Regions from separate parts of the Clostridium sp. CM027 genome, predicted to be linked through region 3. Evidence: riboswitches for the same ligand, from Rfam matches in the RefSeq annotation. Region 3 holds a riboswitch; each other region holds the start of a gene.
What was found. Region 3 has a riboswitch for cobalamin ahead of KTC92_RS09865 (YitT family protein). Riboswitches for the same ligand answer to the same signal wherever they lie in the genome.

Region 1: another riboswitch for cobalamin. It lies ahead of KTC92_RS16620 (cobyric acid synthase); the one in region 3 lies ahead of KTC92_RS09865 (YitT family protein).
Region 2: another riboswitch for cobalamin. It lies ahead of cobU (bifunctional adenosylcobinamide kinase/adenosylcobinamide-phosphate guanylyltransferase); the one in region 3 lies ahead of KTC92_RS09865 (YitT family protein).
Region 4: another riboswitch for cobalamin. It lies ahead of KTC92_RS08665 (sirohydrochlorin cobaltochelatase); the one in region 3 lies ahead of KTC92_RS09865 (YitT family protein).

What each region holds. Positions count from the first base shown of each region.
Region 1 is NZ_CP077725.1:3,485,695-3,493,302, forward strand. Features, by position in the region: gene KTC92_RS16600 (phosphodiester glycosidase family protein) at 1-823, shown strand, start outside; gene KTC92_RS16605 (hypothetical protein) at 870-1,916, shown strand; gene KTC92_RS16610 (site-2 protease family protein) at 2,208-2,825, shown strand; gene trmB (tRNA (guanosine(46)-N7)-methyltransferase TrmB) at 2,893-3,546, shown strand; cobalamin riboswitch at 3,776-3,952, shown strand; gene KTC92_RS16620 (cobyric acid synthase) at 4,087-5,580, shown strand; gene cbiB (adenosylcobinamide-phosphate synthase CbiB) at 5,661-6,611, shown strand; gene hemA (glutamyl-tRNA reductase) at 6,642-7,608, shown strand, end outside.
Region 2 is NZ_CP077725.1:1,057,957-1,065,564, forward strand. Features, by position in the region: gene KTC92_RS05120 (iron ABC transporter permease) at 1-973, opposite strand, end outside; gene KTC92_RS05125 (ABC transporter substrate-binding protein) at 990-1,937, opposite strand; gene cobU (bifunctional adenosylcobinamide kinase/adenosylcobinamide-phosphate guanylyltransferase) at 1,972-2,532, opposite strand; cobalamin riboswitch at 2,694-2,875, opposite strand; partial or broken gene KTC92_RS18630 (hypothetical protein) at 2,835-2,897, opposite strand; gene KTC92_RS05135 (penicillin-binding transpeptidase domain-containing protein) at 2,953-5,016, opposite strand; gene msrB (peptide-methionine (R)-S-oxide reductase MsrB) at 5,263-5,718, shown strand; gene KTC92_RS05145 (FG-GAP-like repeat-containing protein) at 5,765-6,481, opposite strand; gene KTC92_RS05150 (hypothetical protein) at 6,546-7,608, opposite strand, start outside.
Region 3 is NZ_CP077725.1:2,078,806-2,086,413, forward strand. Features, by position in the region: gene KTC92_RS09850 (NADP-dependent isocitrate dehydrogenase) at 1-226, opposite strand, end outside; gene KTC92_RS09855 (aconitate hydratase) at 275-2,203, opposite strand; gene KTC92_RS09860 (sigma-54-dependent Fis family transcriptional regulator) at 2,600-3,619, opposite strand; gene KTC92_RS09865 (YitT family protein) at 3,777-4,628, opposite strand; cobalamin riboswitch at 4,827-5,015, opposite strand; gene KTC92_RS09870 (DUF3842 family protein) at 5,288-5,701, shown strand; gene KTC92_RS09875 (ABC transporter ATP-binding protein) at 5,689-6,462, opposite strand; gene KTC92_RS09880 (iron ABC transporter permease) at 6,462-7,550, opposite strand; gene KTC92_RS09885 (ABC transporter substrate-binding protein) at 7,553-7,608, opposite strand, start outside.
Region 4 is NZ_CP077725.1:1,815,720-1,823,327, forward strand. Features, by position in the region: gene KTC92_RS08660 (histidinol-phosphate transaminase) at 1-1,009, opposite strand, end outside; gene KTC92_RS08665 (sirohydrochlorin cobaltochelatase) at 1,079-1,912, opposite strand; cobalamin riboswitch at 2,057-2,241, opposite strand; gene KTC92_RS08670 (transposase) at 2,454-3,365, shown strand; gene cobS (adenosylcobinamide-GDP ribazoletransferase) at 3,688-4,440, opposite strand; gene cobC (alpha-ribazole phosphatase) at 4,559-5,149, opposite strand; gene cobT (nicotinate-nucleotide--dimethylbenzimidazole phosphoribosyltransferase) at 5,169-6,251, opposite strand; gene KTC92_RS08690 (DUF3892 domain-containing protein) at 6,442-6,702, opposite strand; gene KTC92_RS08695 (metal ABC transporter ATP-binding protein) at 7,007-7,608, shown strand, end outside.

The sequences.
Region 1 (7,608 bases), 1.4 Mb from region 3:
AGCAACATCATTTTTATCCGATGAAAAAATAAAAGAAATTATGAAGGACCAAGTAGTGGAAACTATAGCTCAAAATAACTCGGATGGCGTAAATGTAGAAAATAAAGATGATAATAGTATTGAAAGATATGATATTAAAGGGACAAAATATAAAGGGCATGTGTTAGTAATCAGTGACGCGACTAGATTAAAAGTAGGGTATAGTAGTAAGCTCGGCGAAGAAGGGCAATTAACTAGTGATATTGCAAAAAATAATAATGCAATTGCAGCGGTTAATGCTGGCGCGTTTACAGATAAAGCTGGTGACAAAAAATGGACAGGAACGGGAGCGAATCCAACAGGAATTATAATGTCTAATGGTAAAGAAATTTTTAATGATATAAAAAATGAAAATGAAAAAACAGAGGTTGTAGCATTTACTAAATCGGGAAATTTATTAGTTGGAGCTCATTCAATTAAAGAGATGAAAGAGCTTGAAGTGATGGAAGCAGTATCTTTTGGTCCGGCACTTATAGTTAATGGACATAAAACTATAAATACGGGTGACGGACGTCAGGGGATAGCACCTAGAACAGCTATTGGACAAAGGAAAGATGGTGCAATAATATTATTAGTTATTGATGGTAGACAGATAGGTAGTTTAGGTGCTAATTTAAGAGAGGTGCAAGATATATTGTATGATTATGGGGCTTATAATGCTACTAATTTAGATGGAGGTTCTTCTTCTACATTGTTTTATGATGATGAAATTATAAACAATCCTAGCGATAGCTATGGAGAAAGATCTATACCTTCAATTATTTATGTGGAGAGTAGGCAATAAAGTGAAATTTGAGCATAGTACATTTTAAATTAAAGGAGAAGAAACTATGAGCTGGAAGAAAAGAATAAGTATATGGATAATATTTTCGTTATCCATGCAATGTTTAGGTTTATTTTATATAGATCATTATTTTTTAGCTACTGATTCAAAAATGGTTACGGAAAAAATTGTTGAAAATAAAAGCGATAAATTAAAAAATATTGATATTACATTGCCAGCAAACGTAGAAAATATATTAGCATCCTATGATGCTAAACATTTATGCTATTATGAGAATGAAGAATTAAAAATTGCTAACTGTAAGGATGGAAGGGTTAAAAATATAGAGGCTGAAGATGGAAGCAAAATTTCTTTTTATAAATGGCTTCCAGATAGAAATAGAATGCTTTTAGTAGAAAAAAGTGATGATGAGTCTAGCAATTTAGTATTGTATTCTTATGACGTAGCAAAAGGTGAAAAAGTAAAGATAGGAAAATTAGCATATACTGGTACAAATGATGAAGTAGAAGATATTCAAGTATCAATTTTAACAGGTGTTACTTATATACAGGTTTTAAATGAAGGTGGTAGCAGTAGTATATATAGAATTGACAGAGACTATAGAAGTGACAAAGAGGAAGAGATTACAAAAATTGATACAATACCAAAGAGTGTGAGTAATATGGCATTAGCGCGCCATGAAGATAATTTGGTATACGAGGGATTAGTCTATAATAAAATGTATTCTACCACCCTTGAGGAACCTATAAATATTAAAGGTGTAGAAAAACTTACTTTAATTGGCACTGATGATGATGACAATGTGTATCTTGGAGAATTAAAAGATAATTTGGTAAGCAAAATTTATTATGGGAAAACATTAGAAAATACTGAAAATTGGAAAGTGATTGATTTACAAAAACCTTCTAAAAAAAATGATCTATTTGTTACATCTCTTGGTAAGGTCTATCAAAATGATGTAATGAAAGCTGTAATAAAAGATGTTAGTTCTGGAACTGAAACTAGCTATAAAGGAAAATTATTGCAATTGTATACTAAGGGAATAGTATCATTGGTTAATGATAAAGAAGTATCTTTTGTTCTTTTTAAGTAGTCGATACTATGATGTTTATTTAAGACCTTATCTTTTTAAGATAAGGTTTTTTCTATAATCTGAAAATATAAGTTAATTCATAAGGATATAGTTGTGGGAATATATTATTTTATTTTAAGAATATTCAATTCAAAATAACAATAAACTTTGTTATAATAGGATAGTAGACATCTTAAAAAATAACAAGTCAAAGATGCATTAACAAGGTGAGTAGCGATTAACATTGCCTACCATGTAGGAGTATAAGGAGGAATAAATTTGGATACACAACAAATATTAAATAAGATTTTGATGATACCCGCAATTTTATTAGCATTTACTTTTCATGAGTATGCGCATGCTATCGTAGCAGATAGGTTAGGAGACAAAACTCCACGATTTCAAGGGAGACTTACGCTGAATCCAATCGCACATATAGATCCAATGGGATTTCTTATGATTATATTAGTAGGGTTTGGTTGGGCAAAGCCTGTTCAGACAAATCCTAGTGCATTTAAAAATTATTATAAGGATGATTTGAAAGTTTCAGTTGCAGGCCCAATTGCTAATCTAATTCTAGGGTTTGTATTTGCAATTCTTACTGTGTTATTTTCGAAATTTCCACCAATTCATGGTGGATTATATACTATTATTAGCCAAATTTTAATAATTACAGGGTACCTAAATTGTATTTTGTTTTTTCTTAATTTAGTGCCAATACCGGGATTTGATGGATCTCATATAGTTAGGGATTTGTTCCCAAAGTTTTTTTACAATTTACCAGATACAATTTATAGGTATCAATTCTTAATATTTATGGTGTTAATATTGCCTATATTACCTGGTGGACAATCAGTTTTTACTTATATCGTGCAAGCGCCAGGGTTATGGTTATTTAAACAATTTTTAAATATTGCAGGGATGTTTTAATATTAATATAAAGCTAAGAAAATCATATAGTGATTTTTTATTATTTAGAATGTAAGGAGAAAAATATATGCGCTTAAGAAAAAAATATTGGGCTAGGCCAGAGCTGGAAACTAGTCATATTGTAATAACTGACCAATATGATCACAAAGGAAAATGGAATGAAGAGTTTAAAAATAACAATGCAATTCATCTAGAACTAGGTTGCGGTAAAGGTAGATTTATATCAGAAAAGTCCAGGAGAGATCTCGATATCAATTTTGTAGGCATTGATTTAAAAGATGAGGTTCTGGTATTTGCCCTTAGAAAAGTTATAGAAGTAAGAGAAGTTGAAGGGGAACAAGACATAAATGTACGTCTTATGCCAATGAACATTATGCTTATTGATGATGTGTTTGCAAAAGATGAGATAAGCAGAATTTATATAAATTTTTGTAATCCTTGGCCAAAAGACAGACATAATAAAAGAAGATTAACTCATACTAAGTTCTTGACGAGCTATAAGAAATTCTTAAAACCGGGATCTGAAGTTTGGTTCAAAACAGATGATACAGAGTTATTCGAAGAATCGGTAGATTATTTCAAAGAGTGTGGGTTTGAAATATTATTTTCAACCTATGATTTGCATAAGAGTGATTTTAAAGATAACGTAGTTACAGAATATGAAGCTAAATTCACAGAAATAGGCAAACAAGCTATGTTTCTACAGGCAAAATTAATTTAGCGAATTAATGCATCTCCTGTGGAACTGTTGCAGCTTCGCAGGAGATAACTTATAACCATATGAGACTTAAGCATTTTAGATTCTTATTTATTGACAGGATTAACATAATGCTATAAACTTAATTACATAGAAATGTATTAAATTGAAAATTTTAAAAATGAAAATTATGAATTATATTAGTTAAAAATGAATAGATTTGTTTAGGTGCCTATTATTAATCAGCCACTAAAGTGGATGCAGCTACTTTAGTATATGATTAGTAAGGTGAAAAGGGAATGTGGTGTAATTCCACAGCAGCCCCCGCTACTGTAATTGAGAGAAAATCTTTTATAACTACCTGAAAGGGAAAGTGATAAGAGAAAGTGTATCAAGAGCCAGGAGACCTGCCTAAATTAGTAATATTAAGCTTTCGGCGGGAAAGAACTGTAGAATTCAAGTTAGTGCAATGAAAAATTTGTACATAACAGCAGGTGCGCAAGCTTGCTGTTTTTTTGTTGTGTGCCAAATAAGAATACAAGCAGGAAGAAAGGAGAAATAGTAATGGCTAAAGTAATGGTTCAAGGAACCGCTTCATCAGTAGGAAAAAGCATATTAGTAACAGCACTTTGCAGAATTTTTGTGCAAGATGGGTTTTCAGTATGTCCTTTTAAGTCACAGAATATGTCATTGAATTCTTATATTACATTGGATGGAAAAGAAATGGGACGTGCGCAGGTGCTTCAAGCCTATGCGGCAGGATTGGAGCCAGAGGTATATATGAATCCGATTTTATTAAAACCTACCTCGGATAAAAAGTGCCAAATTATCGTTAATGGAAAGGTTTTTGGGAATAGTACAGCTATGGAATATCATAATATGAAATTGGAATTCAAAGACATGTTAAAAAAGCAGTTTGAAGAATTAGAGAAGAAGTTTGATATTATAGTAATGGAAGGAGCAGGTAGCCCAGCAGAAATTAATTTAAGAGATAGAGATATAGTGAATATGGGAATGGCGGAACTTATAGATGCACCTGTGATACTCGCAGGAGATATAGATAAGGGTGGAGTATTTGCGTCACTAGCAGGGACTTTGCTTTTGCTTAATGAGGCCGAGAAAAAAAGAGTTAAAGCCACTATTATTAATAAGTTTAGAGGAGATTTAGAAATCTTAAAGCCAGGACTTACAATGCTTGAGGATATTATACATATTCCATGTGCAGGAGTAGTTCCTTATTTTAGATTGGAACTCGAAGATGAAGATGGTGCAGTAGAATTTAACAAAAAAATTACTGCACCTATTGATATTGCTGTAATAAAGCTTCCACATATATCGAATTTTACGGATTTAGACGCATTAAAGGCTGAAGAAGATGTATCAGTTAGATTTGTTACAACTAAAGGAGAATTGGGCACACCAGACCTCCTTATCATACCGGGAACAAAAAATACTATTGATGATTTAATTTCTTTAAGAAATTCGGGACTTGCAGAAGCGGTTCAGCAATATAGTGTACAAGGTAACGTATTAGGCATTTGTGGAGGCTATCAAATGTTAGGAAATAGCTTAAGTGACCCTAATGGCTTAGAGGGAAATTCAAAAGAAACAGAGGGTATGAAGCTTTTAGACGTAGACACAATATTTGAAGATGAGAAAATAACTACAAGAGTAAAGGCTCGTAGCATTAACATTAGGGATACTAGTATAGAAACTTATGGTTACGAAATACATATGGGAATTTGTAAATATGGTCATAATGCAAAACCACTTTTTGAAATCTATGATAAGAATGGTTCTGATACGTCATCCTTCGATGGAGCAATAAATGCAGGTGGAAATGTTATGGGTACATATATTCATGGAGTTTTTGATGGAGTAGAGTTTAGAGAACATATGATTAATACTTTAAGGGTAAAAAAAGCTATGGAACCTAAAAAATCTAAGGTTTATGAAAATCTAAGAGAAAAAGAATTAGACAAGCTAGCAGATATAGTTAGAGATAATGTAGATATGGATTCAATCTATAAAATCATAGGAATAAAAAGAAAAAGTTAGGGACAGTTAACAACTATTTAAAAAATTATAACAGTATAAGATAGTGAGGAATTAAAATGGCAATACTATTTCAGACGAACATAATAGATTTAATTTTAGCGGTAATGTTAGACTTATTAATTGGAGATCCATATTGGTTTAAACATCCGGTGATTTATATAGGAAAGCTTATTTCTAAATTAGATAAGTTAGGCAGAACGATATGTAAAACTAATGGTCAAATTAAAGTTTTTGGCGGAATTATTGTAGTTATAGTAGCACTTTCTAGTTTTTTAGTGCCTTTTATAATTTTGAGGATTTCTAATAAGTTTTTTTGGTTGTACCATATTCTCAATATAATATTGCTTTGGACTACAATAGCTGCTAGATGCCTTCATAAAGAAGGTAAGAAGGTTTATGATTCTTTAGTTAATAATGATATTTATGACGCAAGAGTTAAATTATCGTACCTTGTAGGGAGAGATACAAAAACCCTTACTGAGTATGAAATAGTAAGAGCTGATGTGGAGACCATTGCAGAGAATACAGCAGATGGTGTTATAGCCCCTATTCTCTATGCATTATTAGGGGGAGCACCTTTAGCTATGATGTATAAGGGCATAAATACCATGGATTCAATGCTTGGATATATGAATGAAAAATATAAATATATTGGTTTCTTTCCAGCTAAAACAGACGATGTATTTAATTTTATACCAGCAAGAATAACAGGATTTTTAATCTGTTTGGCATCACCACTTGTTCGAGGAAATATTGCTTGCAGTATAAAAGTGATGATAAGAGATAGAAAAAATCATAAAAGTCCTAATTGTGCTTATCCAGAAGGAGCAGCAGCGGGGGCTATGGGAGTTAGACTAGGTGGTACGAATGAATATTTTGGAGAAAAAATGTATAAACCAACAATAGGAAACAAAATAAACGATTTGGGGAAAGAACATATAATAGATACAATAAAATTAATGTATGGGGCAATGTTTTATTTAATAATAATATGCATGTTATATGAAATATGCGTATATATGAAATATTAGTAATAGTGATGTATTTTTGGAGATGATATAATGATACAACTTATAGGGCTAAAGCATGATGTGAAAATAGAAATTAGAGAAAAACTCTCAATTATACCAAAACGCCAAGGAAAGTGCTTAGAGGAACTTTTAAATATTTGCGAAGAGGCAGTTATTTTAAGTACCTGCAACAGGACAGAGATATATTTTAAATCTAAGGATGAAGAGATTGTTGATAAGATTTTTAAGGCATTAAATTGGGATAGGTCTTTAATAAAGTGTGTAGAAAATTATAAGGAAGAAAAAGCAATACAACATTTAATGGATGTGGTCTGTGGGTTTGATTCACTATTACTTGGAGAGGACCAAATTTTAGGGCAAGTTAGGGATGCTTATGAAGCTGCAAAAGGTTCAAAATCAACTAAAAAGGAACTTCAAAGACTTTTTGAAAATGCTATCGCTTGTGGCAAGAAGTTTAGAAATAAATCTAAAATAAGTGAGATACCGGTTTCTTCATCTTCTATGGTAGTTAAAGAAGCAATAGATAGGGGACACAAAAATTTTATGATTTTAGGCTATGGAGCGGTAGGAGAATTAACTTCAAAATATATACTAGAGGGGAAAATAAATTTACTATATATTGCAGTTAGGGATATTCATAAGGCTAATATAGAAGATCCGAGGGTGAAAATGATACCGTTTAACGACATACATAAATATTATGAAAAGGTGGATTGTGTTATATCTTGTACAACGGCCCCTCATACTGTGGTTCACTTAAAGGAGTTACCGAGCAAACACTTATTATTATTTGATTTAGCTGTACCAAGGGACATTGAAGAAATAGTAAGTGAAAACCCCTTATATGAAGTGTATGACATAGATATGTTAGGCGATATCCATGATGCCAACTACAAAAGACGTGAAGCCTCTATGAGGGATAATAGATACATTGTGGATGAAGCTATAAAAGAGTATATAGAGTGGAAAACCATGGAAGAGTTATCGCCTTTTATAA
Region 2 (7,608 bases), 1.0 Mb from region 3:
GTATTTCTGATGGAGGCACTACTGCTCTTGCAAGCGTATCGCAAATTATTAAAAATATAGCTCCCCCAAGTGCAGAAAATGGTATAACCACCCTATTATCTGGTCCAAAAATCATTCTAATAGAGTGCGGCACTATAAGACCTACAAATCCAATTATTCCACTTACAGATACGACTGCTGCCACCATCAAAGTACTTATTAAAAGTATATACTTTTTTAATCCATTTACATCTACACCAAGACTTCTAGCACTCTCTTCTCCAAGAACCATGATATTCAGATCTCTTGAAAATGTAAAAATAAATAAAATTGAGGGAACTACTATTATAAACAGTAAAATTACCTCGTGATATCCAGCCGTTGAAAAACTTCCCATCGTCCACATAACTATTTTTTCAATATTATCTCTATTAAAGGTCATCATTAATGAAATAATGGATGATAATAAATAATTTATGGCAACACCCGATAGTAAAAGTGTGGTAACTGGAACTTTAGTACCGACTCTCGCAATATTATAAACCAGAAAAGTAGTTATTATAGCACCTACAAAAGCATTGAATGCCACCATGCTCATCCCTAAAAAATTGATTTCATTAAGAAAAACCATGGTTATAGTGGCCCCAAGTGCAGCCCCTGATGAAACTCCGAGAATAAATGGATCTGCCATTGGATTTTTGAAAATACCCTGAAAAGAGGTACCAACCACTGAAAGTGCTGCTCCTACTAAACAGGATAAAATGATTCTAGGAAGTCTTAACTTTACCAATATGATTGCAGATGTAGGATTAATTCCATCTAAGGATACACTGTTATTTAATATTGGAATTTTGCTTATAATAATTAGGGCTGTCTGTTTTAAAGAAATATCTGCTACCCCAAAATTTGTTGCTACAATCATTACAATTAGGAGTAAAAATACCCCTACTGCAAAAACTCGTCGATAATAACTCTTATTTTCTATAAACGTCATGGTTATTTAACCCCTTTTATTTAAAAAGTTCAGGATGAACTAATTTAGCAATTGCTTCAAGTCCTTCTGCAAGTCTCGGTCCCTGCCTAACAATAATGTTTTCATCAATCTCCAATAATTTGCCGTTCTTAACTGCATTCAAATCTTTGTAACCATTGGTAGCTTTTATACCTTTTTTTGAATCATAGAGCTTTGAACAAATTAGCACATCAGGATTCTTTTCTACAAGCTTTTCTACACTGTAGTTCCAACCAACTACGTCGCCCGCAGCATTTTTTCCGCCAGCAATGTCTATCATACTACCTATAAATGTATCTTTTCCTGCTGTAAAATCACCACTCTTGCCAAATCCTGCTACATAGTACACTGTTGGCTTCTTAGCATCCTTAACCTTATCAGTTATTTCTGCAACTTTCCTTTTCATATCTGATACTATTGTCTGGGCTTCCCCACTAGCATTTACAACCTGACCAAGTTTTGACATTGTGTCATACACACCATTAAAATTTTCTTCACCACCAAGCGCTACAACCTTTATATTAAGAGCCTCTAATTTTTTAATAATAGCCTTATCAAAAAGAGCTGATACAATAACTACATCAGGTTTTAATTCAACAATTTTCTCTACACTTGGTTGCAATAAGTCACCAACAGATGTAACCTTAAGGGCCTGAGCTGGGTAATCATCGTAATCACTTCTACCAACTACACTGCTTCCTTTACCAAGTGCATATATTCCCTCTGTTATATTTGGTGCAATTGTAATAATTCTTTTAGGTTCTTTTTCAATGATAACCGTTCTATCATATGAGTCAACTACCTTTAGCGGATATACTACAGCGTTAGTTTCCTTTTTAGTAGTATTAAGCGACCCTTTATTCTCACCTTTGCTGCCACACGCGCTAAATACAACACAAACAAAAACAGCTAAAACTAGACTTATTATACTTTTTCTTTTAAACATAAGTTGCCTCCATAAATTTTAATTTTTTAATTACTTATTTAATTTTAATTGGGATACCACAAACCACCATGTGAACTTCCTGAGCCCTTGATGCAATATACTGATTAACTCTACCCGCAATATCTCTAAAAACCCTTGCCATCTTGTATTCTGGTACAATTCCAGAGCCAATTTCGTTAGTTACAAGAATTATTGTTTTTAAGTTTTTTTCTGCTTCGTCAAGAAATACTGCTACCTCTTGTAAAATCCCTTTTTCCATTGCGCTTATAGCTTGATTATTAAGATCATCGAACTTATCCCCCGCTTCATCAAACATAAGATTTGTAGTCATTATTGTAATACAATCTAATAAAATCGTATCAAACTGCATTTCTTCGTTATAGAATACCTGTTTTAAATTCTTATAGCCTTCAAAGGTATACCAATTAGCTGGTCTTCTTTCTTTATGTTTTTTTACTCTGTCCTTCATTTCATCATCAAACGGAATTGAAGTTGCAATATAAAGTACGTTGCCCTTCTCTTCTTTGGCTAGCTTCTCAGCATATGTACTTTTCCCACTCCTTGCTCCACCTGTTATAAGTATAATTTTTTTCATAGTATGCTCCTTATTATTTTAATGATATACTCTAATGTAAAAAAATCAGAAAATAAAAAAACCACATCTCAAGGATGTGGAATAATGCAATTAAATTTTTCACATATTGGATAACCCAATATTATTGTTAAATCACGCATTTTTCATCCTCCCTCCGAAGACTAAAATTTCAAGCAATAGGCAGGTTTACTGGCTTTAGCATCATCTTACTCTCCAACCTTCTCAGTTTCCCAATGGTTCTTTGGATTTCATCCTCTAATACAGTAGCGGTGGGCTGCAGTGGTTTTATAATCACTTTCCCTTTTAACCCCTGTTACAGGGCACCTAAAACAATATTTAATTTTTATTAAGTTGACTATTTTTATTGTAACATCAAAAAAATATTAAAGCAATGTAAATCATTCTACCTACTTTCTAACGCTATTTCAGTGTTTTATTTAAGTAATATTCCATTACTCCTTTTACAATAGGTACCACATGGTGACTTCCACCTTTCTCTTTAACGTTTTCCATTAACATTGATACTACTATTTTAGGATTAACTGTATCCATACATATAAACCATCCATTTTCTTCTGCAGCTTTATCCTTGTCATCTTTCTTAAGTTCCGCTGTTCCAGTTTTACCCGCGAGAGCTTGCCCATCAACTCTTGCCGCATGACCTGTACCATTTGGGTTATCGATAACTCCAGTGAGACCATCTTTTACAAATTTTATATTATCCGCGGAAATTGCATTAGCTTTCCATACCTTAGCCTTTACCTTTTCATTCAAACTTTCTAAAGTTGGAGACATAATATTTCCATCGTTAACAACTGCGCTATACGATAGTGCAAGGTGAAGTGGGCTCATAAGGACCTCCCCTTGACCATAACCAGTATCTGCTAATGCTACATCATTCTTAATGTTGTTACCATTGGCTACTTGTGAATTTGCTATTGGATAATTTATTGGAAGCTTTTGACCTATTCCAAAATTGTTGCATCCTTTTATAAATTCCTCTTTACCTATATTAAGAGCTGCCTTTGCGAAATATATGTTATCAGAGTATACAAATGCATCCTGTAAATTCACTGACTCTCTCGGTTCACCAACCCTAGTAACCTTATTGAGTCCCCATGATTTATCCGGTTGCCATTCGTTTCCCGGTATGTTAATAAGTTCACTAGGTTTTATCTTCCCTTGCTCTAACCCAACTGCAGCCGTTATCAGTTTAAATGTAGACCCTGGAGAATATACAGCCTTAAATCTATTATTAAATGGATCCCCTGCTTTTTCCCATTCTGCCTTTTGGGTATTAGAAACATAAGTAGTAATTGCATTTGTATCATATGACGGCGAGCTTACTAAAGCCAATACCTCTCCAGTTTTTGGATTTATTGCTGCACTGGCTCCCGGCTCTTTATTCATCCCTTCATATATTTTCTTCTGTAGTTCACTATCTACTGATAATGTTATATTTTCACCTGCTTTTGATTCTTTTTTAAGAATTACAACCTTATTGTTATTATTTTGTTTTGATATATATATTGTTGCCCCATTTTCACCCTTAAGCTTGTCCTCATAAACCTGTTCAAGACCTGCCTTTCCTATTAAACTAAATGAGTTATACCCTTTACTAGAATTCTTTTGTAGTTCCTCAGCAGTTATCGGCTTTATGTATCCTATAAGCGACCCCAAAGCTTCCCCACCTGGATATACTCTACCTTTAGTCTTGTTCGGGATTACCCCATCAAGCTTCATAACTCCATCTATTTTTACTTTTTCACTACGCAATATGTTAATAATCGGTATAAATTGATCAGAATTTTCATTATCCTTTAGTTTATTTTCTATAACCGAAGCATCAATATCTAGTATCTTAGCCATCTGCGATATATTAGCATCCTTATTTTTAATAAATGTAATGGGTTTTATTCCAATCGTAACAATTAAATCATTTATTGCAAGTGGTTTTTTACTCCTATCATAAATTTCTCCACGTATAGCCACTTCTGGCTCTACCCTAACCTTATCTCCCGCTTCCATACTAGGAAATATCATTTTCTCATTCCAAACTAATGTCCACTGCTTTTTATTGTTAACTTCTTCCTTCACCATAGTAGCCTGGTAGCCTGGCATTTTTAATTGCCCTGCTGCAGTATCCATAACTATAGAAAATGGTATATTTATAGCTTTTTTATTTCCTTCCTTAATTTTATCTTCATTCTCCACATTAATAGATATACTTTTAGCCTCTATTCCACTATAAATAGCATTGTATTTGTCTACAAATTCCTTTTCAGTTATTGTTTCCTTAGTTTTAACTGAAAGCATGCTATACATTGTTTTGAAATCCTGCTTTACCCACTTGTTCTTATATGTATCAAATGTTTTTGTTGCACTATCCACTTTTGTAAAAAAATTAAACATAAATACTGCCATTACTATTAATATAATCCCTATCGTTGTAAAAAGTACTACTTTTAAGTTTTTTTTCGACATTTTTTTACCACCCCTTACTTATTATAACACTTGAACCGTATAATTAAATAGTATGATTTTTAAAAGTTTATTTTTTTGCATATTAAACAAATATATTATAAAATAAATTATATTAACTAGAGAATTAATACCCTCAGGATACTATTTTCAACACATCTTTACCCCTGTTGCTTATAATGTATTTAGTATATAATAACTATTAATTGGTGCAATAAATATTATACTCATTATTAAGGAGGCATTATTATGGATAATAAAGTTTATACTAAAAAAAGTAAAGAAGAACTAAAGAAGATCTTAACTCCAATTCAGTTTGAAGTAAGTCAGGAAAGCAGCACAGAAAAATCTTTTGAAAATGAATTTTGGAATAATAAAGAAGAAGGCATTTATGTAGATATTAATAGTGGAGAGCCCTTATTTACATCTCTTGATAAATTTGATTCAGGTTGTGGGTGGCCTAGTTTTACAAAGCCTGTTGAGGATGCTAACGTTAAAGAAAATAAGGATGCAACCCATGGTATGATGAGAACAGAAGTAAGGAGCAAATATGGTGACAGTCATTTAGGACATTTATTCAACGATGGTCCGATTTCCCAGGGTGGATTAAGATATTGCATAAATAGTGCTTCACTAAAGTTTATACCAATTCATAAGCTCTGCGATGAAGGATATGGAGATTACTTAGAATTATTCAATAAATAAGGAGAGCGTTTCTCGCTCTCCTCCAAAACTGTCGTTACAAGTATACCTATACTTGTAATCCATTAATAGCTACTTGCTGATTATCCAAAGCAAATATCTTATCTTTCCATTTTAAAGTATTTAAAACATATCCTAAGGAGTCTGCATGGTATCTTCCAGCTATTTTTTGATAACCCAATAGCTCATATACTTTATCTGAATCAAAATCCACAGGATATAAGCCGCTTATAGGATCAACGAATCCGTTGATTGGATTCTTTAGCTTTCCGTTTTCGTCGTATATTTCATTTAAATAATCGGCGTCCTTGTTGGATATATCTATAATGTATTTTTGGTTATTTTTCTTACTGATAACTTCAACCTTGTAATTGTCTTTATAAGTAACATCGTATTTGTATTGCTCATTATATACATTAAAGTCAAATAGTAATTTTGCTTCATTGTTAATAAACGAGTAAATGTAATAGTACATTATTCCACCACTACCACCTGTTGCAATACTTATTAAAATATCATCTACACCATCTCCAGTAAAATCCCCCAAAAATAGTGTAGGATTGTATCCTGTATTTTCACTAAGTGGTATACTAGCAAAATCACCTGTTATTCCATCTTGAATTACAAGGACGATATTTTGAGTATATGGACTATCTGGTGTCTTTATACCTGTTAAGTACACAGCATCTGTTATTCCATCACCATTTACATCTCCACTTGCATAACTAACAATGCTCGGATTTATCCTATTATATCTATTATACATAACTGCTCCTTTGCATTATAAGATTTATAAAATATCTTATGAGCCAAGCAATAAATTGTTCCATTTATTGATTTTTATAAGCCTTGTAATTGGGCGAATCTTCGCCAACTAATTTATCTAATTTCCAGTTATATCCCTTGTCAGCATCGTAAACAAGAAAATATAGCGCTACAAAAGAAACGTTTTTGTTTTCATTCTTTTTCTCATCTTTATAAGTAATACTTCCATAAACATATTTTATATTATCTAATCCCTTCTTAGACAATATTTCATTAGATTTAAAGGTCTTCGCTTCTTTAGCTGTTATTTTATGGTTATTAGACCACCAGAAAAATAAATTACTCCCTTCAATTTCGGCATTGGTAATAGAGGGTACTATTATCTCCGTAGGCACATTGTTTATTGTCCCACTATCAACGGTAGTTTTTGACCTGTTTAAAAAAGATATATTGGCGAAAGATATTGAGAAAGTATAATTAGTTGATAATACCAACTTTATTTCTCCCACTATACTCTCCCTCTTAGCATTAACAATTAATGTTCCATTTTGTACATCAAACTTTTTATCAGATATATTAATACTCTTAGTAAATCTATCATTTATAGCAAACCCTTTGCCACCAAAAAAACTTGAATAGGATACTGTTTCTCCCACTCCTTGTTCTTTTATAGTTTCAATAACCTTTTCATCAGAAAAAGTTGGTGATAAGACTAATTTAGATCCCTCTGCGCTGTTTTCTTCAATGTTATCAATTCTCCAAGTTTCATTTTCAAAAACAAGGTTACACTTTATCTTTCCTGTAGAAACCAGAAGTCCACTGTCTATAGAAGCTGTCACCAAAATTTCTTCTTTTTTGTTTTCTAAATCCGGTGTTCTTGAAACCATGCCAAGATTTGTGACATCTTGTCCACCTAATACTTTTGGTATATCTGCAATATTAATACTTAATTTTTTTAATCCAACCCAAAACTTCTTTTCATTCATACCTACCAACGGTTTCAATGAATTAACGCTCTCAACTATAATTTTAGGGCTAATCTTCCATTGATTTTTTCCTTCATCATTATATACTAGAGCCAAAGAAGTCTTTGCCTCAATAGCGCCATTGTTTAAAGTTAAATCTACT
Region 3 (7,608 bases):
TTGCACATTTTACACCAACACCATACTTTTTAATTGCTTCAGCAGAATCAAATGTAACCTTGTCATCTGTGTTATCTCTTGATTTCATCCCAAGGTCATAGTACTCAGTTTTAAGGTTTACATATGGCAAAAGAAGTATATCCTTAATCATTTTCCAAAGGATACGGGTCATTTCATCTCCATCCATCTCTACTAGTGGAACTGTCATTTCAATCTTTTTATTCATAATTATATTTCCTCCTTAAGCTATTAATTATAATAAACAATTTCACCCTTAATCCAAGACAATTTTGCTCTTAATCCAAGATAATTTCCCACCCATCTTCAAGATTTCTGCATCTAATCCTGAAAGTGTATTAATAACTGCAATGTCTATATTCTTTGTTGAATTCTTTAATGTAGCCTCACCCTTCAAATCGCCAATAGTAACTGAAAGTTCATCACCCACTTCAATCTTGTCATAATCCTCTGGACTTTTAAATATAAGTGGTACGATTCCAAAATTAATAAGGTTAGCAAGGTGAATACGTGCAAATGATTTTACAATAACTGCTTTAACCCCTAGATATTTTGGTGCAAGTGCCGCATGTTCACGACTTGAGCCTTGTCCATAATTTTTGCCAGCAATAATAAATCCTCCCTGCTTTTCATGTGCTTTTTTATAGAAATTACTATCAAGTGCTTCAAACACATATTTTGATATTTCAGGTATATTACTTCGTAGCGGCAGTATTTTGGCGCCTGCAGGCATTATATGATCAGTAGTAATATTATCTTCAAGTTTAATAAGGACTTCTCCAGTAAGTACATCTGGAAGTGCTGGAAAATCCGGTAAAGGTGCAATATTGGGACCAAACTGAACATTAACTTCCTTGGCCTTTTCAAAAGACAACGGCTGGATAATCATATTATCATTAATTAAAAATTTATCTGGCATTTCAAATTGCGGACATTTTCCAAGGGTTCTTGGATCAGTTAAAACGCCTGTAATTGCAGTTGCAACCGCTGTTTCAGGACTTACCAAATAAGTTGTGGCATCTTTTGTACCACTTCTTCCTTCAAAGTTTCTATTAAAGGTTCTTACAGAAACACCCTTAGAGCAAGGAGCACTCCCCATTCCAATGCATGGTCCACAAGTGTTTTCAAGCATTCTGGCACCTGCTTTAACAAGGTTCTTCATATTTCCACTGTCAATCAGATGCTCAACAACCTGCCTTGAACCAGCACTTATAGTCATATGCAACTTCTCTGAAACTGTTTTTCCCTCTATAGCTTTTGCTACAACCAAAAGGTCTCTTAAAGATGAATTTGTACATGAACCTATAGCTACCTGATCAACTTTTATTCCAGCCATTTCAGCTACTGTCTTAACATTGCCTGGGCTGTGAGGAAGCGCTACCATGGGTTCCACTTCATCCAGGTTAATTTCCATAATTTCATCATACCGAGCATTCTCATCAGGTACAATTTCCACCCATTGATCTTCTCTTCCCTGCGCTTTTAAAAATTCCTTTGTGATTTCATCACTTGGGAAAATACTTGTAGTACATCCAGTTTCTGTTCCCATATTTGTAATAGTAGCACGATCAGGAACACTTAAATTTTTAATACCAGGACCGAAATATTCCAGTACCTTTCCTACTCCTCCATTAACGTTTATGCGACGTAATATCTCAAGAATGATATCCTTCGCAGAAACCCATTCAGGAAGCTTTCCAGTCAGCTTAACACCAACAACCTTAGGATATTTTAACCTGAAAGTTCCACCCGCCATTGAAACAGCCACATCAAGACCTCCTGCACCAAGTGCAAATGAACCAATTCCACCTGCAGTTGGTGTATGACTATCAGAGCCAATTAATGTTTTTCCAGGACGCGCAAATCTCTCCAAAAAAATCTGATGGCAAATACCGTTTCCAGGCCTTGAAAAATGAATTCCATATTTTTCTGAAACCGATTGTAAAAATCGGTGATCATCAGCATTTTTAAAGTCCGTCTGCAACGTATTGTGATCCACAAAACTCACACTCAGCTCAGTTCTGATACGTTTTATACCAATAGCTTCAAATTGTAAGTAAGCCATTGTCCCAGTGGCATCCTGTGTCAATGTGTGATCAATTTTAAGAGCTACTTCCTCACCTGCCTTAGGTATACCTTCTACAATATGTTCCTTCAATATCTTTTCGGTAATTGTTCCTAACATCTTATTTCCCCCTTGTTTTTAATTTTAAATAATAAGCCTTTTATTTTAACTCCCATAAACTACCAATATATTGTTTACTTGCATTAATAGCCTAATATATCCCCCCATTTATATTTATATATTAAGCAATAACCGCGCCAACTATATAATTTATTATTTCTTTAATAGCTAAACCCTTTAAAGTTCTATACTTAAGCCTTATTAACAAATTTTTCATAAGATTGTTTTCCTTATAATCATATTGTTAAATTGCGACCTTTTTCAACTTATTGAATCAACCCCTTCAAACTAGGGCATATGCAAAAATGCATACAAATGAATTTTGCATACTTTTATTCATAAAAAAAAGAAAACTCTTTAAACTTTAGTATAAGTTTAAAGAGTTTTCTTTTAATTTTACTTATTATATTTCTGCCTTTTTCTAACTAATGTAGATGGATTAACCCCCAAAGCCTTTGCTGCCATTCTTATATTTCCATAACGTCTCATTGCATCGTCGATTATCTCCTCTTCTATAATTCGAATTATATCCTTCAAATTATGTCCTTTTATACTTAAATTACTTATACTAAATTCTATTTCATTTCTTTTATAGCTTTTTCTTATATATTTAGGAAGATATTTTGTAATTATAATTTTGTTATCACTCATAACTAAAGATCTTTCAACTATATTTTTAAGTTCTCTTATATTGCCTGGCCAAGAGTAAGCCTTTAAACAATCTAAAGCCTCATCACTAAAATAACTTTTCAATCCATACATTTCATTTATTTCTTCCATGAAAAACTTTATGAGTGGTACAATATCTCCATTTCTTTCTCTAAGAGGAGGTATGTTTATAGGAAAAACACTAAGTCTATAGTATAAATCCTCTCTAAATAAGTTTTTCTTTATCATTTCCTTTAAATTTTTGTTTGTTGCCGCTATTATCCTAACATCCACCTTTACTGTCTTTAATCCGCCTATCCTTTCTATCTCATGTTCTTGTACAACCCTTAAAAGTTCAACCTGAGCCTCTTGTGATAACTCTCCAACCTCATCTAAAAATATAGTTCCCTTATCAGCAAGCTCAAATAGTCCTATCTTCCCCTGCTTATTTGCGCCTGTAAAAGCTCCTGCTTCATATCCAAAAAGCACAGATTCTATTAAGTTTTTAGGTATCGCACCACAATTTATAACAACGAACGATTCCTTTTTTCTTAAGCTATTATAATGTATATACTTAGCAATTCCTTCTTTTCCAACTCCTGTTTCCCCTTGAACAAGAACTGTGGTATTCACCCTAGAAACCTTGTTTGCCATCTTTATTACTTCTATCATATTATTATCTTCTATTATCATTTTACTTATATTAAAAATATCATTTTTTATTCTTTCCGCAGTCTTTTCTTCTATATTATCTAAACTTCCACTCACAATATATATTATCCCCTTTAAACAAATTCTCTCTATTAGTTATACAATTTCATTCATGCAATCTTTATTTAATCAAATAAAGCACCGATATTTCTGAGATTTTCATAAAAATTAAACAGCTAATTTACTTTGAATTAAATATACATGAAATTCATATTTAATGTGTTAACGATTTAAATCCGTATCCAAAAACTTCATAAATATTATTCACTGTTACAAAAGCATCCTTATCAACAAATCTTATGAATCTTTTAAGTATTATAAACTCACTTCTTCCTACTATAACCACAACAACTTCTTTATTCTCATCTGAAAAATCCCCTACTCCGTTATATACAGTAGATGTTTTATCTAGCTCTTCTCTTATATATTTTCTTATCTTATCGCTGTTCTTACTTATAATTGTAACTTCTTTGCACACATTTATTCCATCTATGATGTGATCTATAAGAAAACCATTAATTATAACTCCAAGCATTGCATATAATGATAGCTTAACTCCAAAAGCAAAAACTGCCATTAAAATTATAATTAAATCACACATTAAAACTCCTTTTCCTAAATTTATATAGAAAAATTCATTTAATATCTTAGCTAATATATCTGTCCCCCCTGTTGAAGCATTTTGATTAAATACTATAGCTGTACCTATTCCTGATATTAGTATTCCAAATATAAGTTCCAGTAAAATATCTCCTGTAATTGAATTATTAATAGGTATAAACTTTTGAAATACAATTATAATACCTCCTACACCAAAGCTTGCATACACACTTTTCCCACCAAAACTCTTTCCTATAGCAATAAATGCCATTGCAAACAAAATAAGGTTTATTATAATCATTATCCAACCTACGGATAATCGCCCTGTAAATTTATTTATAACTATTGCTAATCCATTCGCCCCACCTGTCGCTAAATTATTTGGCATTAAAAAGAAATATAAACCTGCTGATACCATAAACATTCCTATGTTTATAAGCACAAATTCCTTTATCTTTGTTTTCATAATATGCCTCCTTATAATTATCAATTGTATTACCTATCCTCTGTAAAATAATCATAATTTCTTTCTCAACGAAAAATTAAGCCCTTTAGCATTTATGCTAAGGGCTTGATAATAATACCAACCATATTTGTAAAAAATGCAAAATTTAAAATGCATTTTCATACAAATATGCGTCACACCCCCTATCACTCGTAGCGTTATTGGTGTATTAATAAAGGCAGGTCTTCTGACTTTGGATCACAGTCGCTTTAATCCTTCCCAACAAAATTGTCAGTGGTATAATTTAAAGCTTCTCACCATTACAGCGGCGGGACCGTTCAGGCTTTTCACCTGGTTCCCTTTTAAATGAAATGCAAAACATCTCATACCTTTAAGTTCAATATTAAGTTAAATAAACTATATTATTCCATGATTCAAGTATACATTTAAAATACTTAATTGTCAAAATTTCTTTAGTAAAAATTCAGTGTTCTATTTGAATTTTTTTGAAAAATGAGTAATTATGTTTGATTTTATAACACCTACATAAGATAAGTAATTTATTTAATTTTATAACCTACAATGTTATCGATTAACTTAACTATATTTATCTAGTATTTAATCATTCACACAAACTTGGCCTTTAGAATTTAAACTTTCTTTTTTTCCAGTAAGCTGTAATAGACGCACAAGGGACAGGTCTCGGTCAAACAATCATAAAAAAACTCCGTAAAGAAATTGACCTAGATATCTATATTATTGCACTTGGTACAAATACATTCGCTTGTTCAAATATGGTAAGAACCGGTGCAAATATTGGTATAACTGGTGAGGAATCAATTTGCTCATTTTGCAAGAAAAATAAAATCGATAGTATAATCGTTCCAATTGGAATAATATGTAGTTGTGGCATTAACGGTGAAATTACTCCCATGATTGCCACGTCAATATTTAATATGGATTGTACTAAATATATACTTCCACTACAAAAACATGGTATTTATATCCCAGGCACAAGGAATATGCAAATCAAAGATATAATTGAAGAAATTGTACTTGATATAAAAAGTTATATAAAATATCATTTTATATAAGAAGGTTTATACATAATATTTAAAATACCAGTTTCTTTATCCTCTGTAACTTTAGCATCAACCTCATACAAAGACTTTATTAATTCTTTGGTTAAGACTTCTGTTGGTGTTCCATAACTAACAATTTTACCTGCTTTCATGGCATAAATTTTATCACAATATAAAGCACCAATATTTAAATCATGAATAGCAGATATAACTGTGACCCCAAGTCCCTTTACAGTAGCCATAAACTGAAGCTGATACTTTATATCTAGATGATTTGTAGGTTCATCTAGAATAAGACATTCTGTTTTTTGTGCCAAGGCTCTTGCAAGAATTATTCTTTGCTTTTCTCCCCCTGATAAGGTTGAAAAGCTTCGTTTAGCATACTCTGTCATACCCACTTTTTCTAAAGACTCTTCCATAATTATATAATCCTGTGCATTATCTTTTTCTATAAACTTTTTATGCGGTGCTCGTCCCATTAGAACCATATCAGAAACAGTAAAATCAAAATTATAATTATTATGTTGAGACACCACAGCCATTTTTTTTGCACTTTCTCTCATAGAAAACTCTTTAATATTTTTATCATCCAAAAATACAGTTCCTGTAGAAGGCTGTAGGGTTCGATATATACATTTTAAAAGTGTACTTTTACCACTTCCATTAGGTCCTATAATGCCTACGAATTCTTTTTTCTTTGCATGTATGCTTAACCCCTTCAAAATATGACTTCCACCTAAATAAGTTTCTACATCTAAAGTCTTTATTTCCATCAATTATCACCTCCAAATCCATATGATTTACTTACCATAAGATATATACAGATTGGGGCACCAATCATAGAAATTAATATTCCTATAGGAAGTTCACTTCCAGGTATTATAATTCTGGATAAAACATCTGCCCAAACCAAAAATATAGCTCCTGTTAATGCAGATAGTAGAATAATTCTTTTATGATCTGTTCCAAATATCATTCTTATAAGATGAGGGATAATAAGTCCCACAAATCCAATAATCCCTGATGAGTATACAATGAATCCAATTACAACTGATGTAATTATAAGATAAAATTGTCGATACTTCTGAAGGTCTGTACCTAAAGTTATAGAAACTTCATCACCAAGTAGCATTAAATTAAGCGTTCTATATTGAGTAATAAAAAATAGTGTAGCTACTATTACAACCGGAATAATTATCCTTATATTTTGCCATTCTGCGCCTGCAAGGCTTCCCATAAGCCAGTATGTTATACTCTGCATACCCTCTCTATCATTAGCGAAGTATACAATAAAACTTGAAAATGCTGAACACACACTACTTAATGCCATACCCGCCAGCAAAAGCTTTGTTGAATTAGCTCTCCCATTTACATTTGCAAGGGTTAATACAAGTATTGATATTGCAAACGCTCCTAGAAAAGCACATATCCCTACATAATTACTGCCAAAAAAAACACCTACCCCAAGCATGATAGCTAAGGTAGCACCTAACGACGCTCCTGAAGAAATACCTAATATATAAGGATCTGCTAATGGATTTTTTACAATCGCTTGCATTATGACCCCGCATACTGAAAGACCTATTCCAACAGCAACTGCCAAAATAATTCTTGGAAGCCTTATAAACCATACAATATCATGTATCGCACCACTTGATAAAAACTTTGCATCACCAATGTTAAATAACTTATATATTATGATTTCATATACATTTTTTATAGAAATCTCAACAGAGCCCATAGTTACGGTTGTTAGAATTGAAAAAATCAAGATAATAACAAGTATAATGGAAACACATATATAAGTAGGTGTTCCATTGATCAAACCATTTTGTGTATTATTCTTATAAATTCTCTTCATTCTTATTTATTTCCATATAATTCAGGATATAATCCTTTTGAAATTGTTTTTATACCAT
Region 4 (7,608 bases), 260 kb from region 3:
TATCTAGTCCTCTAAAATTATCTGCTTTTCTTATAACAAATCCTTGAGCTAGGCATAGTTTATAAAGTGCCTCTGAGTCCAGTCCTTTTAATTTGCATAATACATAATTTCCATAGGTTAAATACACTTTATCTATAAATGAAATATTTTCAAGTGATCTTATAAACCTAGGCCTTTCCGCTCTTATCCACTCTTTGCTTTTTTCAATATAAACGTTATCTTTTAACACATGACGTGCAGCCATTTCTGCAAAACAGTTTATGTTCCAGGGGTTTTGTTTTTCTTTAACTTTTTTTAATAGGTCTACGTTACTACTTATTCCATACCCAAACCTTATACCAGGCATCGCAAAAAATTTGGTTAATGCTCTTATTATAAATAAACATTTGTATGTTTTAACTTTTTCACTGAAACTGTGCTGTGAATCTCCAGTAAATTCTATAAAAGCCTCATCTATTATTATGACTTTGTCGTTACATTCACAATATTCAAGAATTTTTTGAAACTCAGCCTTATTTATGATATTGCCATTGGGGTTATTCGGATTACCTAAAACCACACCTTCTACACTCTGTAATCTATTAAGAATATCCTCATAATCATAGGAAAGCTCAGCATATTCATGCTTTAATAAGGTATTCTCATTAATCTTCTCTTTTAAATAAGAATACTCTATACTACAATTCCACTTTTTAGCATCAATTTCGTACTCTACAAAAGATGGCACCACAATTAGTAGATTTTTATGACAAGCTATAACTAAGTCAATTATTTCTGCAGCCCCATTTCCTAAAACAAAATATTCTTTTGGGCAATCAATGTATTCTTTTAATTCTTTCAATACCTCCCTATATTGAATATCTGGATATCTTGTTAAAGCATCTACGGCTTCACTAATGTTATCAGTGAAACTTTTAGGAACCCCTAATGGATTAATATTAGAACTGTAATCTATTAATTCTCGCCCCTCAAGTAATCCATTAGTATAAACATCTCCACCATGTATCATTGAATACCTTCCTTTCTACTTGTAACTCACATCTACCGTACTTTTGTTACTTATAACTTACGCAGAATTTTAATTTCCCTTATGTGTTTTCCCTACATTCTTAAACTTTTCATTAATTACATCATTAATGTGCTGTATATAAATGTCTTGAACGTCACTATTTTCCCCTAACCCATGCAGATATATTTTAACTTTAAACCCTTTTGCCTCTAAAATACTCTTCCAGGAGTCCTCTGCATCTCCCGCCATGTCATTCTTGGCATGGTCTCCTGCTACGAGCAGTAGTGGCATTAAAGTGACTTCGCTAATACTCTGAGTCGTAACATTAGGTATTACTCTTTCCAAAGTTGGATACCCTTCCACGGTTGCTACATGGACATTGTTAAAACCTCTATCCCTTAAAACGCTTTCAAAACAGCAATATACTGCATTTGCAATATGGTTTGTACCATGCCCCATCAAAATTACTGTATCCATTGGTTGCAATTGCTTTGATAGAGCATCCACCATTATTGAGTAATCATCTGGCACGCCTGCTTCTTCACCCTTAAAACATAAAAGAGGTCTTCCTATTAAGATATTTTTAAATGCTTTACATTCTTTGTATCTATTAACTACATTATTTATATAATCAAATTCTACTCCAGGAATAACATGCAAAGGCTGAACAATTACCTCATTATATCCTTCGCTTTTTAACTTTTCCAAAGCTTCTTCTGGAGTATCTACATGAATATTATCCCTATTCTTAAGTACTCTAAGAATAATATGTGAAGTAAATGCTCTTCTTATATCATAATCTTCAAAAGTATGTCTTATTTTATCTTCTATTGCATCGATAGTTACTTTTCTTGCATCTTCATGTGTTGTTCCAAAACTTACAATTAAAATTGCCTTCTTCATTTCGATCATCCACCTTGCTAAATATTTTCCGAAATCTATCATAACATTTACATATAATGCTTTTTAAAACAAAAAAAATAGTACGCATACGATAGCGACTACTTTTTAATTAATCCATAATTAAATAGTTCTTTCCCTCCGAAAGCTTGTTAACATCATTTAGGCAGGTCTCCTGGCTTTTGATTCTTCCTTTAATTATCCTTCCTCATTTTTAATTTACGAAGTAGCATTTAAAAGTTTTTCATCAATTACAGTAGCGGGGGCTGCTGCGGATTTAAACCGCATTCCCTTTTCACCTATTTCAAGGCACCTAAAATCATATTCAATTCTCTATTAATTCTAGTTTATTATATTTAAGCCGTACTGTCAATATTTAGAGTGTCTCCTTAGTTTAATAGGCAAAAAAATGATTCAGAAAAATAGTTAGGGACGGTTAACAACTATTTAAATTATTTATATATATATTAGCTTAAGATTATGAATATCATCCCGATTCATAGGCAATAATTCAAATAAAAATCTATGAGGAAGGGTGATTTTAATGCCAAGAAAGGCAAGAGAAAAAACAGATGACTCGATATTTCATATTATGTGCAAAAGTATCAGCGAAATAAATTTATTCAAGGATGATGAGGATAAGAACAAGTATTTATCACTTGTAAAAAAGTATAAATATCTCTATAATTTTAAAATCTACGGTTACTGTCTTATGGATAACCATTCTCATTTAATGATTGATGCTAATGGCACTGATATATCAAAGGCAATGCATGGAATAAATTTTTCTTATGCAATGTACTTTAATAAAAAATATAAAAGGGAAGGACATCTTTTTAAAGATAGATTTAAGAGTAAAATAGTTAATAATGAACGATATTTGAAGACTTTATCTCTATATATACACAATAATCCTACGGATATAGATGAATATAAAAATTGTCCTGAAAAATATGCTTTTTCTAGTCTAGCCATATTTTTAGGAAAAAGACATGATTCTTTTAAATTAGTTGATTATGGATTTATTATGAGCTCTTTTGGTAATAACCTAAAAAATGCAAGAAAGAATTACTATAATCTTGTCTTTCGCTGTAATGGAGAAAAATTAAAACAAGAAATAGAATTTAAAGATGAAAAATCAGAGTATAAATGTGAACGAAAAATACTTGTAAGGAACTTTAAGCCAGAAGATATAATAGAATATATAGCGTCAAAGATGAATGTATCAAAGACTCATCTTTATATGAAGTACAGCAGAAAGCTTGTACGGGCAAAAGCCTTAACCGTTGTTCTAATGAGGAGCCTCTGTAATTTTAAATCTAGCGATATATCCAGCACTCTTGGAAACATTACACAGGCTAGAGTATCAAAATTAAGCACTATTGGCATCGAATTAATTGGAACAGAAGATAAATATGAGAATATTATCATGGATTTTATTAAACGTTATGCTTAGTAATAATTTATTAATATAATCTTCAATATTATGATTAATAACTTAATGACAATCATTAAAATTCATTCTAATTATTTACTTTAACCTACCTATTTATTAAATCTGTTATATTAAATAAAAAAAATTAGAATAACAGATGGATATATGCATTTAATAAACATGGACAAGTATCAAAAATATACATTTTACTTATGTATAATATAAAAATAATTAAAATTAGTGTTCAATAAATTAATTCAACGATAAAAAGGTACAAGTTTCCATAAACAACTTGCACCCAATTATAATATAAATAATTGTTAACCGTCCCCATTATCTTACCTTAACTTATTGCTATAAATAAGATCATAGTTAGAATTTCAACTAATTCATTATTAGCTCCTAAGCTATCTCCCGTAAGTCCCGTAATTTTACTCTCGCAAAACTTATTAAATAGGAAACTTAAAAGTAACGCTGATAGTATCAATATAACACTTTTGTTAAATCCTATTAATAAGGTTCCAAATACAATAGTTATAATACCTGAAATTACCACCCTTTTGATGTCAATATTTCCAATAAATATATTACCCGAGCCTGTTTCTTTAGCATTCTTACCAATAAAAGATATAAAAACAACGGTAAATCTTGCAATTATTGGCGTTGCAATTAATATGAGTGGTAAATTCTTTCCTATGATAGTGCAGACCGCTGCATATCGTGCTAACATATCAAATACTATAGCAATAGTTGCATAAGTGCCTACTGTGCTGTCCTTCATAATTTCTATTATTTTATGTTTGTCTCCTTTAAACGAAAAGAAACCATCACAAGTATCTCCAAGTCCATCCACATGTAATCCTCCAGTAATAACTATCGGTATAATAACTACAAATATTGCTGTAATATCTACTGGCAGCACTTTTATTAATATATAATAAGTTATCCACTGGACAATTCCTATAAATAATCCTACCACCGGAAAAAATACAGATCCCCGCCTAAAGTTTTCCTTGTCACAGTTTAAACTTTTATTTATAGGTATCCGTGTGAAGAATTGGAAAAACAGTAAAAAATCATTTAAATATTCTCTCATTTTATTTGCTCGCAAAGACTTGTCCTTGCAAAGCTCACCTCTTTCCTAAATAGTAATGTTTATTTTAATTTTAAAGTTAATCGGCAAGAACTAAATATACCTCAAATCAATTTTCTAACTATGCATTATGAATAATAGCATCAATATATAAATTACCATATTCATATTTTATAATGCTTATATCCCCATTTTTACAACCAAATTTCCAAAACAAATCTATATTTTCATTCATAATATAACAATATATAGCTCTTATGACTCCCGAATGAGCGCATATTAAAATATTATCGCATTCTAGCTTTTTAATATGCTCCATAAAGTTCTTAACTCTTTCACATAGTTTAATATAACTTTCTCCATTCGGAGGTACAAATTCTTTCCAATTATTTTGCCAACAAATACACTGTTGGGGATATGAAACTTTAATTTCCTCGTATGTTTTCCCTTCAAAATCTCCAAAATCAGTTTCATTTATTCTATTATCTTGTATAACTGCAATTTCCTGTTGTCCTAAAACTAACTTTGCCATCTCTAAAGTTCTTTTTTTATCACTAACGTATACTCTATCTAATTTTATGCCATCAAAGAAATCTTTAGCCTTATTGCCTTGAGCTATGCCAATTTCATTTAGACTTATATCCAAATTACCATAATAAGACCCTTTTCTATTTTCTTCAGTCTGGCCATGTCTTAACAAATAAATATTCATAAATTCTCACACCTAAATTTTACCCTACGGTATTCTCCCTTATATCTATATACTTTTTACTATCAAGCGTTGCCTCTTCAAATGTCCCCATATTATCCATAGTGAAAAGCGCCGCCTCAATTATATTAAAAGCAAGTGGACAACCTGACCCTTCCCCCAGTCTCATGTTCAAATTAAGCATAGGTTTTAATCCTATTTCCTTCATTATAAAAGCTGCCCCCGGTTCCGCAGATAAGTGAGATGCAAATATATATTCCTTCACTAATGGGTTTAGTCTATAAGCACATAATGCAGCTGCTGAGGCTATAAATCCATCAATAACAATAGGCACCCTATTCTTCGCAGCTGACAGGAAGCACCCACATAGTCCCGCAATATCAAATCCTCCAACTTTTGAAAGTACATCGATAACATCATTTTTATCTGGTTTATTTACTTCAATAGCTTTCTTAATTACCCTCTTTTTATTAATAAATTGCTCCTGCGTAATTCCTGAACCTTTACCTACTGACACCTCTACTTCAAGTCCTGAAAGAACGCTCAAAATTGCTGCACTTGTGGCAGTATTTCCTACCCCCATTTCCCCGGTACCAAACAAATCATACCCCTTACGCGCTAAATCATCAACTGTATCGATTCCAACCTCTATAGCTTTAATTGTTTGCTCCCTAGTCATTGCGGGCCCCTTCATCATGTTCATGGTACCATATGCAATTTTTTTATTTACAATTTTAGGATTGTTAAAGTCTGCATCAACGCCTATATCTACAACTGTAATCTCACTTCCAACAAATTTTGATAAAACATATACACCCGTGATTTTTTTAGTGAAATTATTAGTAACTATAGCCGTTACGTTTTTAGGACAGTTAGACACATCTTCTTCCACCACTCCATTATCGCTGCACATTATAACTACATTCTTTTTATTAATTTTATTATGTATGTCTCCAGTAATCCCTGCCATCTTAGCTATAATATTTTCTATTTCACCAAGACTTCCTATAGGTTTTGATAAACTATCAAGTCTATCCCACGCTTTTTTCATAGCCTCTTTATTTAGTGGTTTAATGCACTGTAATGTGTTGTTTAGCAATACCATTTGTTTACCCTCCTGCTTATATAGTTATTACATAATATTAACACATTTAAACACACCTTCCCCCTTTTTCAAAGGAAAAACTTTTTGGATATAAATTACAGCTAACAACTAATGTGAATTAGTTGTTAACCGTCCCTCATTAAAAACATTAAAAAACAGGGACATTCGTTATCCCTGTTTTTTAATGTTTTTAATAGATATCATTATCATCTATAACTGGTAAATTGTCTAAATTATTGGATTTATCTTGATCAGGTAGACTTTTTAAAAATTCTTCACCTTTTTTTGAAGTTGAGACAGATACTCCAATTATATTTCCTTGTTTTGCAAGCAGCACTGCTTGTTCTTTTGAAACTATTTCTCCATTTTCAAGTTCGTAAGCTGTAATTTCTCCTTGATTGTCTTTCGCTACTCTACTAATAACATGAGCTGAGATTTCGTTTTTATTCAAAATAACACTACCTTTCTTAATACATATAAACATGTATCTCTTATTGGTAGATACTTAAACAATATTATATATACTTTTAAATTAAGTATCGCCATATACAGTTTTACCAATTATATAAATTTTATGAAAAATATTAATATATTTATTTACCAATAACACTAAGAGATTATTGCAAGTTATTCGCATTTGGGTGTATACTATTTGTTGCTACTATTTTTGTGCACATATTATTATTGCCTTTTGCATAGTTAATTTTGTAATAATTAATAGTTGTTAACTGAAAGAATTAGTGAGGAGGATTTACATGATTAACATAAAAAATTTATGTTTTACATATACAAATTCAAAGCCATATATATTAGATAAGGTTAATCTTAAAATTGAAAAAGGTAGCTACGTCTCAATACTAGGTGAAAATGGTAGTGCCAAGAGTACTTTAGTTAAATTAATATTGAACTTATTAAAACCTAATAGTGGTCAAATTATTATATTTACTTCTAAAATCGCATATGTAGCGCAAAAAGTTGAAAATTTTAATGCGCAGTTTCCTATAACAGTTTATGAGATGCTAAATTGCCACAGGAAAGTATTAAAGCTTAAAGATAAAAGTTTAATTTTAAAAAGTCTGCAAGCTGTAGGTATGGAAAGTCATACTCATACGCTTATTGGAAATCTTTCTGGAGGTCAGCAACAAAAAATCTTTATTGCTAGAAGTTTAATTGGTGACCCTGAGTTATTAATTTTAGATGAGCCTTCTACTGGTGTAGACATTCAAAGTATGGAAGATATATATAGAATTATTAAAGGCTTAAATAAAAACCTAGGTATTACAGTTGTTTCTGTAGAACATAATTTAAAAGCTGCATTAGATAATTCAACTGATATTTTTGAAATGGGTAATGGTAG